Rhizobium sp. N324: one gene and its partner. The protein of the gene in region 1 binds, or shares a complex with, the protein of each later gene. Links are inferred from orthologs where the notes say so. Each region holds a gene or a part of one and is shown on either strand. Other genes may lie near its edges. The genes, in order: secY and secA.

Evidence for each region.
Region 2: the proteins of secY (region 1) and secA are in contact, whole or in part, in a crystal structure (PDB 3DIN), measured with the Thermotoga maritima proteins. The link is inferred for Rhizobium sp. N324 from one-to-one orthologs. Residues at the interface, in WP_004081795.1 of Thermotoga maritima: Glu108, Gly109, Glu110, Glu111, Ala236, Glu237, Arg238, Arg239, Ile240, Thr241, Ile242, Gln243, Tyr244, Ala245, Arg246, Arg247, Val248, Thr249, Gly250, Arg251, Arg252, Val253, Tyr254, Gly256, Ala257, Ser258, Thr259, Tyr260, Leu261, Pro262; in WP_004082002.1 of Thermotoga maritima: Glu261, Ala262, Arg263, Lys300, Ala301, Arg302, Thr303, Ile304, Ile305, Leu323, Tyr324, Asp325, Pro326, Val329, Ser330, Tyr333, Ile336, Lys340, Phe345, Val349, Glu363, Phe364, Tyr374, Ser375, Gly376, Gly377, Glu393, Ile395, Thr482, Ser483.

The regions. Positions count from the first base shown.
Region 1 is NZ_CP013630.1:1,818,648-1,825,485, forward strand. The notes cover bases 3,679-6,470. They hold secY (preprotein translocase subunit SecY), read left to right. Parts: upstream 3,679-4,300; coding sequence 4,301-5,641; downstream 5,642-6,470. Other genes in these bases: rplO (50S ribosomal protein L15), read left to right, coding at 3,679-4,069; AMK05_RS08765 (adenylate kinase), read left to right, coding at 5,638-6,288. In the rest of the region: rplN (50S ribosomal protein L14), read left to right, coding at 1-80; rplX (50S ribosomal protein L24), read left to right, coding at 93-401; rplE (50S ribosomal protein L5), read left to right, coding at 394-951; rpsN (30S ribosomal protein S14), read left to right, coding at 984-1,289; rpsH (30S ribosomal protein S8), read left to right, coding at 1,302-1,700; rplF (50S ribosomal protein L6), read left to right, coding at 1,743-2,276; rplR (50S ribosomal protein L18), read left to right, coding at 2,289-2,651; rpsE (30S ribosomal protein S5), read left to right, coding at 2,783-3,352; rpmD (50S ribosomal protein L30), read left to right, coding at 3,367-3,576; more of rplO, read left to right, coding at 3,593-3,678; rpsM (30S ribosomal protein S13), read left to right, coding at 6,510-6,838. UniProt on the Escherichia coli protein: The central subunit of the protein translocation channel SecYEG. Consists of two halves formed by TMs 1-5 and 6-10.
Region 2 is NZ_CP013630.1:4,217,844-4,225,116, forward strand. The notes cover bases 2,358-5,584. They hold secA (preprotein translocase subunit SecA), read left to right. Parts: upstream 2,358-2,666; coding sequence 2,667-5,384; downstream 5,385-5,584. Other genes in these bases: AMK05_RS20275 (peptidylprolyl isomerase), read right to left, coding at 2,358-2,422; AMK05_RS20285 (lipopolysaccharide biosynthesis protein), read left to right, coding at 5,563-5,584. Also shown: AMK05_RS20265 (GNAT family N-acetyltransferase), read right to left, coding at 1-99; bifunctional glutamate N-acetyltransferase/amino-acid acetyltransferase ArgJ, read right to left, coding at 80-1,321; more of AMK05_RS20275, read right to left, coding at 1,541-2,357; more of AMK05_RS20285, read left to right, coding at 5,585-6,978; AMK05_RS20290 (GNAT family N-acetyltransferase), read left to right, coding at 6,979-7,273. UniProt on the Escherichia coli protein: Required for protein export, interacts with the SecYEG preprotein conducting channel.

The DNA of each region.
Region 1 (6,838 bases):
GTATCTTCGGACCGGTTCCGCGCGAACTTCGCGCCAAGAACCACATGAAGATCATCTCGCTGGCTCCCGAAGTACTGTAAGGAGCGGAAGCGATGCAGAAGATTCGTAAGGGCGACAAGGTCGTCATGCTCGCTGGCAAGGACAAGGGCCGTACCGGCGAAGTTGTCCAGGTCATGCCGAAGGAAGATCGTGCCGTTGTTCGTGGCGTCAACGTCGTCAAGCGCCACCAGCGCCAGACGCAGACCCAGGAAGCCGGCATCATCAACAAGGAAGCCCCGGTTCACCTCTCCAACGTTGCAATCATCGACAAGGACGGCAAGCCGACCCGCGTCGGTTTCAAGGTTGTTGACGGCAAGAAGGTCCGTGTGGCCAAGCGTTCTGGAGAAGTGATCGATGGCTGAGGCAAAATACGAGCCGCGGCTCAAGAAGGAATATGTCGAGCGCATCCGCAAGGCGATGCAGGAGCAGTTCTCCTACGCCAACGAGATGATGATCCCGAAGCTCGACAAGATCGTGATCAACATGGGTGTCGGCGAAGCGACCGCTGACTCGAAGAAGCCGACGGTAGCTGCCGCCGACCTCGCAGCGATCGCCGGCCAGAAGCCGGTCATCACCCGCGCACGCAACTCCATCGCAGGCTTCAAGGTCCGCGAACAGATGCCGATCGGCGCGAAGGTCACCCTGCGCGGCGCCCGCATGTACGAGTTCCTGGATCGCCTGGTCAACATCGCGCTCCCGCGCGTTCGCGACTTTCGCGGCCTGAACCCGAAAAGCTTTGACGGCCGTGGCAACTTCGCCATGGGCATCAAGGAGCACATTGTGTTCCCTGAGATCAACTACGACAAGGTTGATCAGATGTGGGGCATGGACATCATCGTTTGCACGACGGCGACGACCGACGACGAAGCACGGGCTCTTCTGAAAGAGTTCAGCTTCCCGTTCCGTCAATAACCGTAACGACGAGCGTAGAAAAGGAACCTGACATGGCGAAGACAAGCGCAGTTGAAAAGAACAAGCGCCGCCGTACTACGGTCGCCAACCAGGCCGCTAAGCGGGCTGCGTTGAAGGCGATCATCATGAACCAGGCTCTTCCGATCGAAGAGCGGTTCAAGGCCTCGATCAAGCTGGCATCCCTGCCGCGTGATGGATCGAAGACCCGTATTCGCAACCGTTGCGAAGTTTCGGGGCGTCCGCGCGCATATTACCGCAAACTGCGCATGTCGCGTATTGCGCTGCGTGAACTGGGCAATCTCGGCAAGGTGCCGGGCATCGTCAAGTCGAGCTGGTAAGGAGCAGGTTACATGACAATGACTGATCCGTTGGGCGATATGCTCACCCGTATCCGTAACGGCGCTTCCCGCCGCAAGTCGTCGGTCTCGACGCCTGCGTCCAAGCTCCGTGCACGTGTTCTCGATGTCCTGCAGTCCGAAGGCTACATCCGTGGCTATTCCGTTGTCGATTTCGGCAATGGCAAGTCGGAACTCAGCATCGAGCTGAAATATTATGAAGGCGCATCGGTGATCCGTGAGATCGGCCGCGTGTCCAAGCCGGGCCGCCGGGTTTATGTCTCGGTCAAGTCCATTCCGCAGGTCGCGAACGGCCTCGGCATCACCATCCTTTCGACTCCGAAGGGCGTGATGGCCGATCACCAGGCTCGCGAACAGAACGTTGGCGGCGAGGTTCTTTGCTCGGTCTTCTAAGATCGGGCAGAGATCTCCATAGCGAACAGACAGGATTGAAACATGTCTCGTATCGGTAAAAAGCCCGTTCAGGTGCCTGCTGGGATCACGGCTACGGTCGATGGCCAGAAGGTCACTGCAAAGGGCCCGAAGGGCGAACTGTTTTTCGTTGCTAACGACGAAATCAGCCTCAAGCTCGAAAACAACGCGGTCGTCGTGACGCCCGTGAATCAGACCAAGGATGCACGTTCGAAGTGGGGCATGTCCCGCACGATGATCGAAGGCATCTTCAAGGGCGTCAAGGACGGCTTCGAGCGCAAGCTCGAAATCAACGGCGTCGGCTACCGCGCCTCCCTGCAGGGCAAGAACCTGCAGCTGGCCCTCGGCTTCAGCCACGACGTGATCTATGAGCCGCCGGTCGGCATCACGATCGCCGTTCCGAAGCCGACTGAAATTGTTGTCTCCGGCATCAATAAGCAGCAGGTCGGTCAGGTCGCCGCCGAAATCCGCGAATATCGCGGTCCTGAGCCTTACAAGGGCAAGGGCGTCAAGTACGCTGACGAGCGGATCGTCCGCAAAGAAGGCAAGAAGAAGTAAGGATCACGCGAAATGGCTAGCAGGAAAGAAGCACTTGCACGTCGTGCCAACCGCGTGCGCCGTCATCTCAAGTCGGTGGCCAACGGCCGTCCGCGCCTGTCGGTTCATCGCTCCTCGAAGAACATCTACGCTCAGGTTATCGACGATGTCGCCGGCAAGACGCTTGCCGCTGCATCGACCCTCGATAAGGATCTGCGCGGTTCTCTGAAGACCGGTGCTGACACCGCAGCAGCTGCCCTCGTCGGCAAGCTCGTTGCAGAGCGCGCTTCGAAGGCTGGCGTCACCGAGGTCGTATTCGACCGTGGCGCCTTCATCTATCACGGCCGCATCAAGGCTCTTGCCGATGCAGCCCGCGAAGGCGGTCTCACCTTCTGATCAATTTCCGGCCGGACGCTTTTGGCGCCGGCCGGATTTTCGCCGGACCGCAGGCACTCTCCGAAAGGGGAGGCTGACGCGGTCCACATGTATTTGCCGATTGCACCCGGAAAAGAAAAAGGAAGAGGACAATGGCACAGGAAAGAAGGCCGCAGCGGGAAGACCGCCAGAGCCGTGAAGAGCGCGATAGCGAATTCGTCGACAAGTTGGTCGCGATCAACCGCGTCGCCAAGGTCGTCAAGGGCGGCCGTCGTTTCGGTTTCGCAGCACTCGTCGTCGTCGGCGACCAGAAGGGCCGCGTCGGCTTCGGCCATGGCAAGGCACGCGAAGTGCCGGAAGCCATCCGCAAGGCAACCGAAGCCGCCAAGCGCGAGCTGATCTTCGTACCGCTGCGTGACGGCCGTACGCTGCATCACGACGTTCATGGCCGCCACGGCGCCGGCAAGGTTCTGCTGCGCTCGGCCAAGGTCGGTACCGGCATCATCGCCGGCGGTCCGATGCGCGCCGTATTCGAAACGCTCGGCATGCACGACGTCGTCGCCAAGTCGACTGGTTCGTCGAACCCCTACAACATGGTTCGCGCCACCTTCGACGCTCTGAAGCACCAGGTTCACCCGAAGGACATCGCAGCTCAGCGCGGCATCAAGTATGCAACGCTGCAGGCTCGTCGTAGCGCCTCCGGCAACGCCTCTGAAGAATAAGAGGAGTTTGACAGATGGCCAAGGCTACCAAGAAGGCTGAAGCGAAGACTGTCACGATCGAACAGATCGGCAGCCCGATTCGCCGTCCGGATGTTCAGCAGCGCACGCTGATCGGTCTCGGACTGAACAAGATGCACCGTCGCCGCACGCTGGAGGATACTCCTTCGGTTCGCGGCATGATCCGTGCTGTCCAGCATCTCGTTCGCGTCGTCGACGAGAAGTGAGACGGAGGAAACGCTCATGAAACTCAATGAAATTAAAGACAACGAAGGCTCGACCCACAGCCGCAAGCGCCTCGGCCGCGGTATCGGCTCGGGTTCCGGCAAGACCGCTGGCCGCGGTGTGAAGGGTCAGAAGTCCCGTTCGGGCGTCGCCATCAACGGCTTCGAAGGCGGCCAGATGCCGATCTATCGTCGCCTGCCGAAGCGCGGCTTCAACAACATTTTCGCTTCCGATTTTGTTGTTGTGTCGCTCGCTCGCATCCAGACGGCGATCGACGCCGGCAAGCTCGATGCCAAGGCGACCGTTGACGCAGCTGCCCTCAAGGCTGCCGGCGTCATCCGCCGCACCAAGGACGGCGTTCGCGTTCTCGCCGACGGCGAGCTGAAGGCCAAGATCACCATCGTCGTTGCAGGCGCCTCCAAGCCTGCCGTCGAGAAGATCGAAAAGGCCGGCGGTACCGTGACGCTGCTTTCGGCTCCGGCTGCAGCCGAATAATAATCTGATGATATGTCGCCCGGGGTGCTTCACACCGGGCGATTTTGCTCCCATATGTGGGCCTCACAAAATGTTGGCTGGCGCGCCCGCGTCATGCCGGTAAGACTAAAACAAGGGTGAGGCATGGGGTTGCGCTGCAATCCGTACTGAACCCGGTTTTGAATAATTTTCATACTGATTCCGGGCCGGCCTATCCCCAGAGACGCCGGAATTGGTAGCGCGGAGAAACGCATGGCTTCTGCAGCGGAACAATTGGCATCCAACCTCAATTTTTCGACCTTTGCCAAAGCCGAGGATTTGAAGAAGCGCCTGTGGTTCACACTGGCAGCTCTCCTCGTTTACAGGCTCGGCACCCATATTCCGCTTCCGGGCCTCAATCCCGAAGCCTATGCCCAGGCTTTCCGCGGCCAGTCAGGCGGCATTCTCGGCCTTTTCAATATGTTTTCGGGCGGCGCCGTGCAGCGCATGGCGATCTTCGCGCTCGGCATCATGCCCTATATCTCGGCTTCGATCATCGTGCAGCTCATGACGTCGGTCGTGCCGGCGCTCGAAAACCTCAAGAAAGAGGGCGAGCAGGGCCGCAAGATCATCAACCAGTATACCCGCTACGGCACGGTCATCCTCGGTGCGCTGCAGGCCTACGGCATTGCTGCCGGGCTTGAGAGCGGCCAGGGACTCGTCGTCGAGCCGGGCTGGTTCTTCCGTGTTTCCACCGTTCTGACGCTGCTCGGCGGCACGATGTTCCTGATGTGGCTCGGCGAGCAGATCACCTCGCGCGGCATCGGCAACGGCATCTCGCTGATCATCTTCGCCGGCATCGCCGCCGGTCTTCCCACCGCTCTTGCGGGCACGCTCGAACTCGGCCGCACCGGCGCGCTGTCGACCCCGCTCATCCTGCTGGTCATCCTTGTCGCGATCATCGTCATCGCCGTCATCGTCTTCGTCGAGCGTGCGCAGCGCCGGCTGTTGATCCAGTATCCGAAGCGCCAGGTCGGCAACCGGATGTTCCAGGGCGATACCTCGCACCTGCCGCTGAAGCTCAACACTTCGGGCGTCATTCCGGCGATCTTCGCCTCGTCGCTGCTGCTGCTGCCGGCAACCGTCGCAGGCTTTGCCAGCACCACGGCAATGCCTTCCTGGGCAACGTCGATCGTCGCGGCCCTCGGCCACGGCCAGCCGCTCTATATGGTGCTCTATGCGGCGCTGATAGCCTTCTTCGCCTTCTTCTACACGGCCATCGTCTTCAACCCGAAGGACACGGCCGACAATCTGAAGAAGCATGGCGGTTTCATTCCGGGCATCCGCCCGGGCGAGCGCACCGCCGAATATATCGACTACGTGCTGACCCGAATCACGGTGATCGGCGCAATCTATCTCGTCTTCGTCTGCATTCTCCCGGAGATCTTGGTGTCGCAAACCGGCATTCCATTATCCCTTGGTGGGACTTCGCTTTTGATCGTGGTTAGCGTAACTCTTGATACGGTTGCACAGATCCAGGGTCACCTGATCGCGCAGCAATACGAAGGCCTGATCAAGAAATCGAAGTTGCGTGGAGGAAAGAGGGGGCGATGAGACTTATCCTTTTAGGGCCGCCGGGCGCGGGTAAGGGAACCCAGGCCCAGCGGATCGTGGAAAAGCACGGCATTCCGCAGCTTTCCACGGGGGACATGCTGCGCGCAGCGGTCAATGCGGGCACGGATGTCGGCAAGCGCGCCAAGGCGGTGATGGATGCCGGCAAACTCGTCTCGGACGAGATCGTCATCGCCATCGTCTCCGAGCGAATCGATCAGCCCGATTGCGCCAACGGTTTCATTCTCGACGGCTTCCCGAGGACGCTCGTCCAGGCCGATGCCACCGAAGCGATGCTGAGGGCAAAGGGTCTCGGCCTTTCCGTCGTCATCGAATTCCGTGTCGACGACGACGAGCTGGTTCGCCGTGTCGCCGGTCGCTATTCCTGCGCACAGTGCGGCAGCGTCTATCACGATACCGATAAGGTTCCGGCTGCCGAAGGCGTGTGCGACAAGTGCGGTTCCACGCACTTCAAGCGCCGTCCTGACGACAATCCGGAGACCATGACGGCTCGGCTGCAGGTCTACTACAAGGAAACCTCGCCGCTGATTGGCTACTACCATGCCAAGGGGAAACTCAAGTCCGTGGACGGCATGGCGGAGATTGATCAGGTGACGTCAGAGGTCGAAAGCATTCTTTCCAAGCTTTAAGGCTTTGAAAATAAACTTGGCGGAACGGTTGCTTTTCAGCAGTGATTCCGCTAAACACCGCGCCAACTCGCGACATTCCATGCGATCGGCGCGGATTTCCCAGGGAAGTCCGGGTGCGGTCGTTTTGACATGTTACGGACGTAAATCTGAACGAGCGGTTCCAAAGACCGCATAACGAAGCCCACTTGCCGGATGGCAACTGGAATGCAAGGAGAATAGGCGTGGCACGTATCGCTGGCGTCAACATCCCGACTGCAAAGCGCGTTGTTATCGCGCTGACCTACATTCACGGGATCGGTCCGAAATTCGCACAGGAAATCGTCGAGAAGGTCGGTATCCCGGCTGAACGTCGTGTGCATCAGCTGACGGACGCCGAAGTCCTTCAGATCCGCGAAGCCATCGACCGCGACTATCAGGTCGAAGGCGATCTTCGTCGCGATACCGCGATGAACATCAAGCGCCTGATGGATCTCGGCTGCTACCGCGGCCTGCGTCATCGCCGCGGCCTTCCGGTCCGTGGTCAGCGCACGCATACCAATGCCCGCACCCG
Region 2 (7,273 bases), 2.4 Mb from region 1 along the record:
GGCACGAAAGCCGACGGCCTCCAGCCTGCGCACCAGCGGCAGATTCTGTGAAGAGATGGATGTCTGCACCAATGAACGATCAGCTCCGATAGTCGCCATTGATCGCAACATATTCCTTGGTGAGGTCGCAGGTCCAGACGGTTGCCGTGCCGGTGCCGAGACCGATCTCGACTTTGACGGGGATATCCTGCGCTTTCATGACGTTCGTGGCCGCTGCCTCGGAATAATCCGGGTCACGCTCGCCATTGACGGCGACCCTGACATCGCCGAACCAGATGGCGAGCCGGTCGCGGTCGGCCATCTCGCCGGATTTGCCGACGGCCATGACGATGCGGCCCCAATTGGCGTCTTCGCCGGCGGCCGCCGTCTTGACCAGCGGCGAATTGGCGATCGACAGCCCGATACGCTTGGCGGCGGCATCGCTCTCGGCGCCCGTCACGGTGATTTCGAGCATCTTGGTGGCGCCCTCGCCGTCGCGCACCACCTGCAGCGACAGATCCTTCAGCACCGCGTTGAGCGCGGCCCGGAAGGCGGCAAGGCGCGGGTCGTCGGCGCGTTCGATCCGGGCCTGGCCGTCCTCGGCCGCAGCCCCCGTCGCAAACAGCATCAGCGTATCGGATGTGGAGGTGTCGCTGTCGACGGTCATGGAATTGAAGGTCGGCCCGACGCCATCCGACAGCAGCGCCTGCAGCGCGGCGGGCGCAATATCGGCATCGGTGACGACGAAGGACAGCATCGTCGCCATATCGGGCGCGATCATGCCGGCGCCCTTGGCAATGCCGTTGATCGTCACTGCAACGCCGCCGATCTCGGCGCTGCGGGTCGAAACCTTGGGATAGGTGTCGGTCGTCATGATCGCCTTGGCAGCCTCGAACCAGAAGTCGCTGGTGGCTTCGGTCTGCATCCGGTCGAGCACGCCGGCGAATTTGGTGGCGTCGAGCGGCTCGCCGATGACGCCGGTCGAGGCCAGGTAGACCTCGTTTTCGCCGCAGCCGACAGCTGATGCTGCCGACTTCGCCGTCAGCTCGGTCGCCTGGCGGCCCTTCAGGCCGGTAAAGGCATTGGCATTGCCCGAGTTGACGACGACCGCACGCGCGCTGCCATGCGGCAGATTGGCCCGGCAGAAATCCACCGGCGCCGACGGGCACTTCGAGCGGGTGAAGACGCCCGCAACGGCCGCCGGCTTGTCGAAGACCATCAGCAGCACATCGGTTCGGTTCTTGTACTTGATGCCGGCGGAAGCCGTTGCCATGCGCACGCCGCGCAGCGGCGGCATCGAGACGAAGGATTTCGGGGCGAGCGGAGAGACGGAACCGGACATGATGAAACCTGCCAATGGGCATTTCCAGGCGAAATCGGAAACGGTTCGCCGTCCGGAAATGCGACAACAACAACGATATTACAGCGCCGCGCGTCTTTTCAGACGCGCAAAGGACGCTGTAACACTTTAAAATTGCTGCATAATTTTGCCCTCAAATCGATTCCGATTTAAGGAATTATGCAGTAAAGGGCCCGGAAAAACCGGGCCCTGATGTGACTATTACTGCTTCGACGCCGGCGCGACGGGCTCACTGCCCGGCTCCGGCTGCTTGTTGGCTTGTTCGTAACCCTTGCGCAGCGTCTCGTCGCTGATTTCGATCTTGGCCGAGGCCTTCGCCTTGTTCAGAAGTTCAAGATACTTGTCGCGCATGACGAGCTGACGAACCTGATCCTGCACCTGCTCGAAGGGCGGCGGCGGGGCGTCACGCTTATCTTCGACCTTGATGACGTGATAGCCGAAATCGGTTTTAACCGGAGTCTTGGAATAGGTGCCCTTTTCAAGCGCGAAGGCCGCGTCCTCGAATTCCTTGACCATGCGGCCGCGCGAGAAATAGCCGAGGTCGCCGCCCTCGGACTTGTTCGGGTCGGTGGACTTTTCCTTGGCAAGTTCGGCGAAATCCTTGCCGGCGTCGAGCTGCTTGATGATGTCCTTGGCTTCGTCCTCGGTCTTGACGAGGATATGGCGGGCGTGGACTTCCTCCTGCTTCGGCAGCGCGGCGACTTCCTTGTCGTAGCGAGCCTTGACTTCTTCAGGCGTCACGATGTCGACGACATGCTTCTTGAAGTAGGCGTTGTGCAGCTCGCGGTCGGTGAGATACTGCATGCGCTTCTTGAATTCGTCGGTCTGATCGAGCTTCTCGGCCGCAGCATCGGCGGCAAGGAGCTTCACGTCGATGGCGGCGGAAAGGGCTGCGACCTTCTTCTGATCGTCGGGAAGCTGCGCCAGCTGCGGGTCGAGATTGGCGACGGCAAGGTCGAGTTCCGACTGGTGAATCTCCAGATTGCCGACCTTGGCGATGACGGCGTCATCGGCATAGGCCGGGGCCTGGAGCGCAACAAAAGTTGCAAACGCCAGAACGGCAAGTTTGTTGGTGCTCAACATGAAATACCCTTCACAGTTACATCGCCGCTTTCAGCATCGCCTGAATCGGCTCAAAATAGCCATCAACACCGGATTGTGGCCTTTCTGTATCCGCCAAATCCGTTGACATCATTCGACCCCCCTCTTATCTGTCACGCAACCTCGCGTCCAGAACAGTTTCCGGGCGTTTTAGCCGCGCGCCTGATTTTCGGCTGGGCCGCGAACAACAAACGCCGGGGAAGAATATTGAGAAAGGACCAGTCATATGGTCAGCTTTGGCGGTATAGCCCGCAAGTTATTTGGGTCCTCCAATGACCGCCGCGTGCGGTCCTTCCAGCCGAACGTCGCTGCCATCAACTCTATCGAAGAGAAGACCAAGGCCCTGACGGACGAGCAGCTGGCGGCAAAGACCGTCGAGTTTCGCGCTTTGCTCGCCGAGGGCAAGACGCTCGACGACATCCTGATCCCGGCCTTCGCGGTCGTGCGCGAAGCCTCGCGCCGCGTTCTCGGCCTGCGGCCTTTTGACGTACAGCTGGTCGGCGGCATGATCCTGCATTCGAATGCGATTGCCGAGATGAAGACCGGCGAAGGCAAGACCCTCGTCGCGACCCTGCCGGTCTACCTGAACGCGCTTTCCGGCAAGGGCGTGCACGTCGTCACCGTCAACGATTACCTCGCCCAGCGCGATGCCGCGACCATGGGTCGCGTCTACGGCTTCCTCGGCATGACCACCGGCGTCATCGTCCACGGCCTGTCGGACGAGGAACGCCACGCGGCCTATGCCTGCGACATCACCTACGCCACCAACAACGAACTCGGCTTCGATTATCTGCGCGATAACATGAAGTACGAGAAGAACCAGATGGTCCAGCGCGGCCACAACTTCGCGATCGTCGACGAAGTGGACTCAATCCTCGTCGATGAGGCGCGCACGCCGCTGATCATCTCCGGTCCGCTCGACGACCGCTCCGAACTCTACAATACGATCGACGCCTTCATTCCGCTGCTCGTCCCCAGCGATTACGAAATCGACGAGAAGCAGCGCTCGGCCAACTTCTCCGAAGAGGGCACCGAGAAGCTGGAAAACCTGCTCCGCCAGGCCGGACTCTTGAAGGGCAATGCGCTCTACGACATCGAGAACGTCGCGATCGTCCACCACGTCAACAACGCGCTGAAGGCCCACAAGCTCTTCCAGCGCGACAAGGACTATATCGTCCGCAATGACGAAGTCGTCATCATCGACGAGTTCACCGGCCGCATGATGCCGGGCCGCCGTTATTCGGAAGGCCAGCACCAGGCGCTCGAAGCCAAGGAAAAGGTTCAGATCCAGCCGGAAAACCAGACGCTGGCCTCGATCACCTTCCAGAATTATTTCCGCATGTACGCCAAGCTCGCCGGCATGACCGGTACGGCGCAGACGGAAGCGGAAGAATTCGCCAATATCTACAATCTCGACGTCATCGAGGTCCCGACCAACCTACCGATCAAGCGCCTCGACGAGGACGACGAGGTTTACCGGACCTTCGACGAAAAGTTCAAGGCGATCATCGAGGAGATCCTCGACGCCCATAAACGCGGCCAGCCGGTGCTGGTCGGCACCACCTCGATCGAAAAATCCGAACTGCTCGCCGAGCGCCTGCGCAAGCAGGGCTTCGACGACTTCCAGGTGCTGAACGCCCGCTATCATGAGCAGGAAGCCTATATCGTCGCCCAGGCCGGCGTGCCGGGGGCCATCACCATCGCCACCAATATGGCCGGCCGCGGTACCGACATCCAGCTCGGCGGCAACCTCGACATGCGCATCGAGCGCGAACTCGGCGAAGTCGAAGCCGGTCCGGAACGGGAAGCCCGGATCCAGGCAATCGTCGAGGAGATCAAGGAACTCAAGCAGAAGGCGCTTGCCGCCGGCGGTCTCTACGTCATCGCCACCGAACGCCATGAAAGCCGCCGCATCGACAACCAGCTGCGAGGCCGTTCCGGCCGTCAGGGCGACCCCGGCCGCTCGAAATTCTACCTCTCGCTTCAGGACGACCTGATGCGCATCTTCGGCTCCGACCGCATGGACAGCATGCTAACCAAGCTCGGCCTCAAGGAGGGCGAGGCGATCGTCCATCCCTGGATCAACAAGGCCCTGGAGCGCGCCCAGAAGAAGGTCGAAGCCCGAAATTTCGATATCCGCAAGAACCTCCTGAAGTATGACGACGTTCTCAACGATCAGCGCAAGGTGATCTTCGAGCAGCGCCTCGAACTGATGGAATCGACCAATATTTCCGAGACCGTTTCCGACATGCGCCGTGAGGTGATCGAGGATCTGGTCGAAAAGCATATCCCCGAGCGCGCCTACGCCGAGCAATGGGATGCCGCCGGCCTGAAGACCGGTGCCTTGAACATCCTCAATCTCGATCTGCCGATCGAGGACTGGGTGAAGGAAGAAGGCATCGGCGAAGACGATATCCGCGAGCGCCTGACGCAAGCCACCAACGCCGCCTTCACCGAAAAGGCCGAGCGATTCGGCGACGACATCATGCATTATGTCGAACGCTCGATCGTCATGCAGACGCTCGATCATCTCTGGCGCGAGCACATCGTCAATCTCGACCATCTGCGCTCGGTCATCGGCTTCCGCGGCTATGCTCAGCGCGATCCGCTGCAGGAATACAAGTCGGAAGCCTTCGAGCTGTTCACCGGCCTCCTCAACAATCTGCGTGAGGCCGTCACCGCCCAGCTGATGCGCGTCGAACTCGTGCAGCAGGCGCCGGCCGAACCGGAGCCGCCGCTGATGCAGGCCCATCACCTCGATCCGACCACCGGCGAGGACGATTTCGCCCCGGCGGTCTACCAGGCATCGGAAGTCATCGTTTCGCCGGAGAATCGCAATCCGGATGACCCGGCCACCTGGGGCAAAATCGGCCGCAACGAGATCTGCCCCTGCGGTTCCGGCAAGAAATACAAGCATTGCCACGGCGCCTTCGAGCAGGTCTGAGGCAAGCCGCAAAGATCGTGAAAATGCCGCCTTCGGGCGGCATTTTCTTTTCCGCGACCGCGCTGGAAAACCGCACTATCAGCGTCGGTGACAAGCCCGATCCGGAACCGTTTCTTAACCCTGTTCTGTCAAGACTTCGGGACGATTTGCCTGACCTTCAGAGTTTTGCGTGTTCATCATGGCGGTCATAGAAACAGCGGAAAAGATGCTGCCCGCGGGTCTGCGCCCGATCGGCGGCCGTGCGCTGCGCATGCTTGCGGCCGTGCTCACCGAACGTGGTGAGAAGGCGGCCGCTCAGCGCATGGCACTGACGGCCTTTTCGATCCGCACCCTCAGTGCAGCCCTCGCCTTCATCTCGCAGATCGTGCTCGCCCGGCTGATGGGCGAATATGAATACGGCATCTTCGTTTTCGTCTGGGTGCTGGTCGTCGTCTTCGGCGATCTTTCATGCCTTGGGTTCCACACGGCGATCATCCGCTTTCTGCCGCAATACCGGGCAGCCGGCGCCTTCGAGGAAATCCGCGGCCTCACCGGCACGGCGCGCATCTTCGCGCTGCTTTCCGGCACGGCGGTGCTCGCCGCCGGCATGCTCGGGCTGCATTTCTTCGGCCACATGATCCAGGTCTATTATCTCGTCCCGCTCTTCCTCGGCCTGCTCGCCATGCCGATGATCGCGCTCGGCGACATTCTGGAAGGCACGTCGCGGGCAAACCACTGGCCGGTCATGGCGCTTGGCCCGGTCTATATCGTCCGGCCGATCCTGATCATCCTCTTCATGCTGATCGCCATTGCCATCGGCGCCGAGCATACGGCCGTCACCGCGATGCAGGCAGCGCTCGCCGCGACCTTCGTCACCGCGCTCGGCCAGTATGCCGCAACGCTCTATCGCCTTCGCCGGCATTATGACAAAGGCCCGCACAAGGTCGATTTCCTCGCCTGGATCAGCGTCGCCTTTCCGATTTTCCTGATCGAGGGCGTCAGCTTCCTGCTCACCAATTCCGATGTCGTCGTCGTCGGCATCTTCCTCGAGCCGCACGACGTCGCCATCTACTTCGCCGCCGCCAAGACGATGGCGCTGGTGCATTTCATCAATTTCTCTGTCAAGGCCGCCTCCGGCCCGCGCTTTTCCTCGATCATCGCCGAAGGCGACCATGCGCAGCTGGCGGCCGCCGCCATCGACGCTGCCCGCTGGACCTTCTGGCCCGCACTCGGCGTCGGCCTTGTCGTGCTTGCCGCCGGCCATCTTCTGCTGTCGCTTTTCGGCGGCGCCTTTACATCGGGTTATGCGATCATGGCGATCCTGCTCGCCGGCATCCTCGCCAAATCGCTGGTCGGCCCGGCCGAAACGCTGCTGATGATGGCCGGCAAGCAAAACCTCTGCGTCGCGCTCTACGCCGGCGCGCTGGCGGCCAATATCGGCCTCAACCTTACTTTGATCCCGCATTACGGCATCGAGGGCACCGCAATCGCCACGGCTTCGGCCATGGCGGTCGAGGCGATCCTGCTGCATCTTGCCGTGCGCCGCACGCTCGGCATCGTCCTTTTTGCCTTCGCCAGCCCCTCCGCGGCAACGCCAGAAATGAGAGTTCGATAAATGGTGCGTATTCCTCCCATTACCGAAAGCACCGACAGCATTGCCAACCGCATGGTGCATGATCTCGCCGCGCTGCATTTCGAAGCGCCCCGGGCCGAGGCCCGCGCCGAGATCGGCCGGCCGGGGCGCGAACTCTGCGTCTATCCCGGCAAGCTCGGCTATGACCTTCAGGAAGAACTCGACTTCCTCTCCAACCGGGCGATGGAGCCGAACGTCTTCTTCTCCGGCCGCTTCCTCGCGCCCGCAATGCCGCGGCTCGAAGACCGGCAGGTGAACTTCGCCCTGATCCGCGACC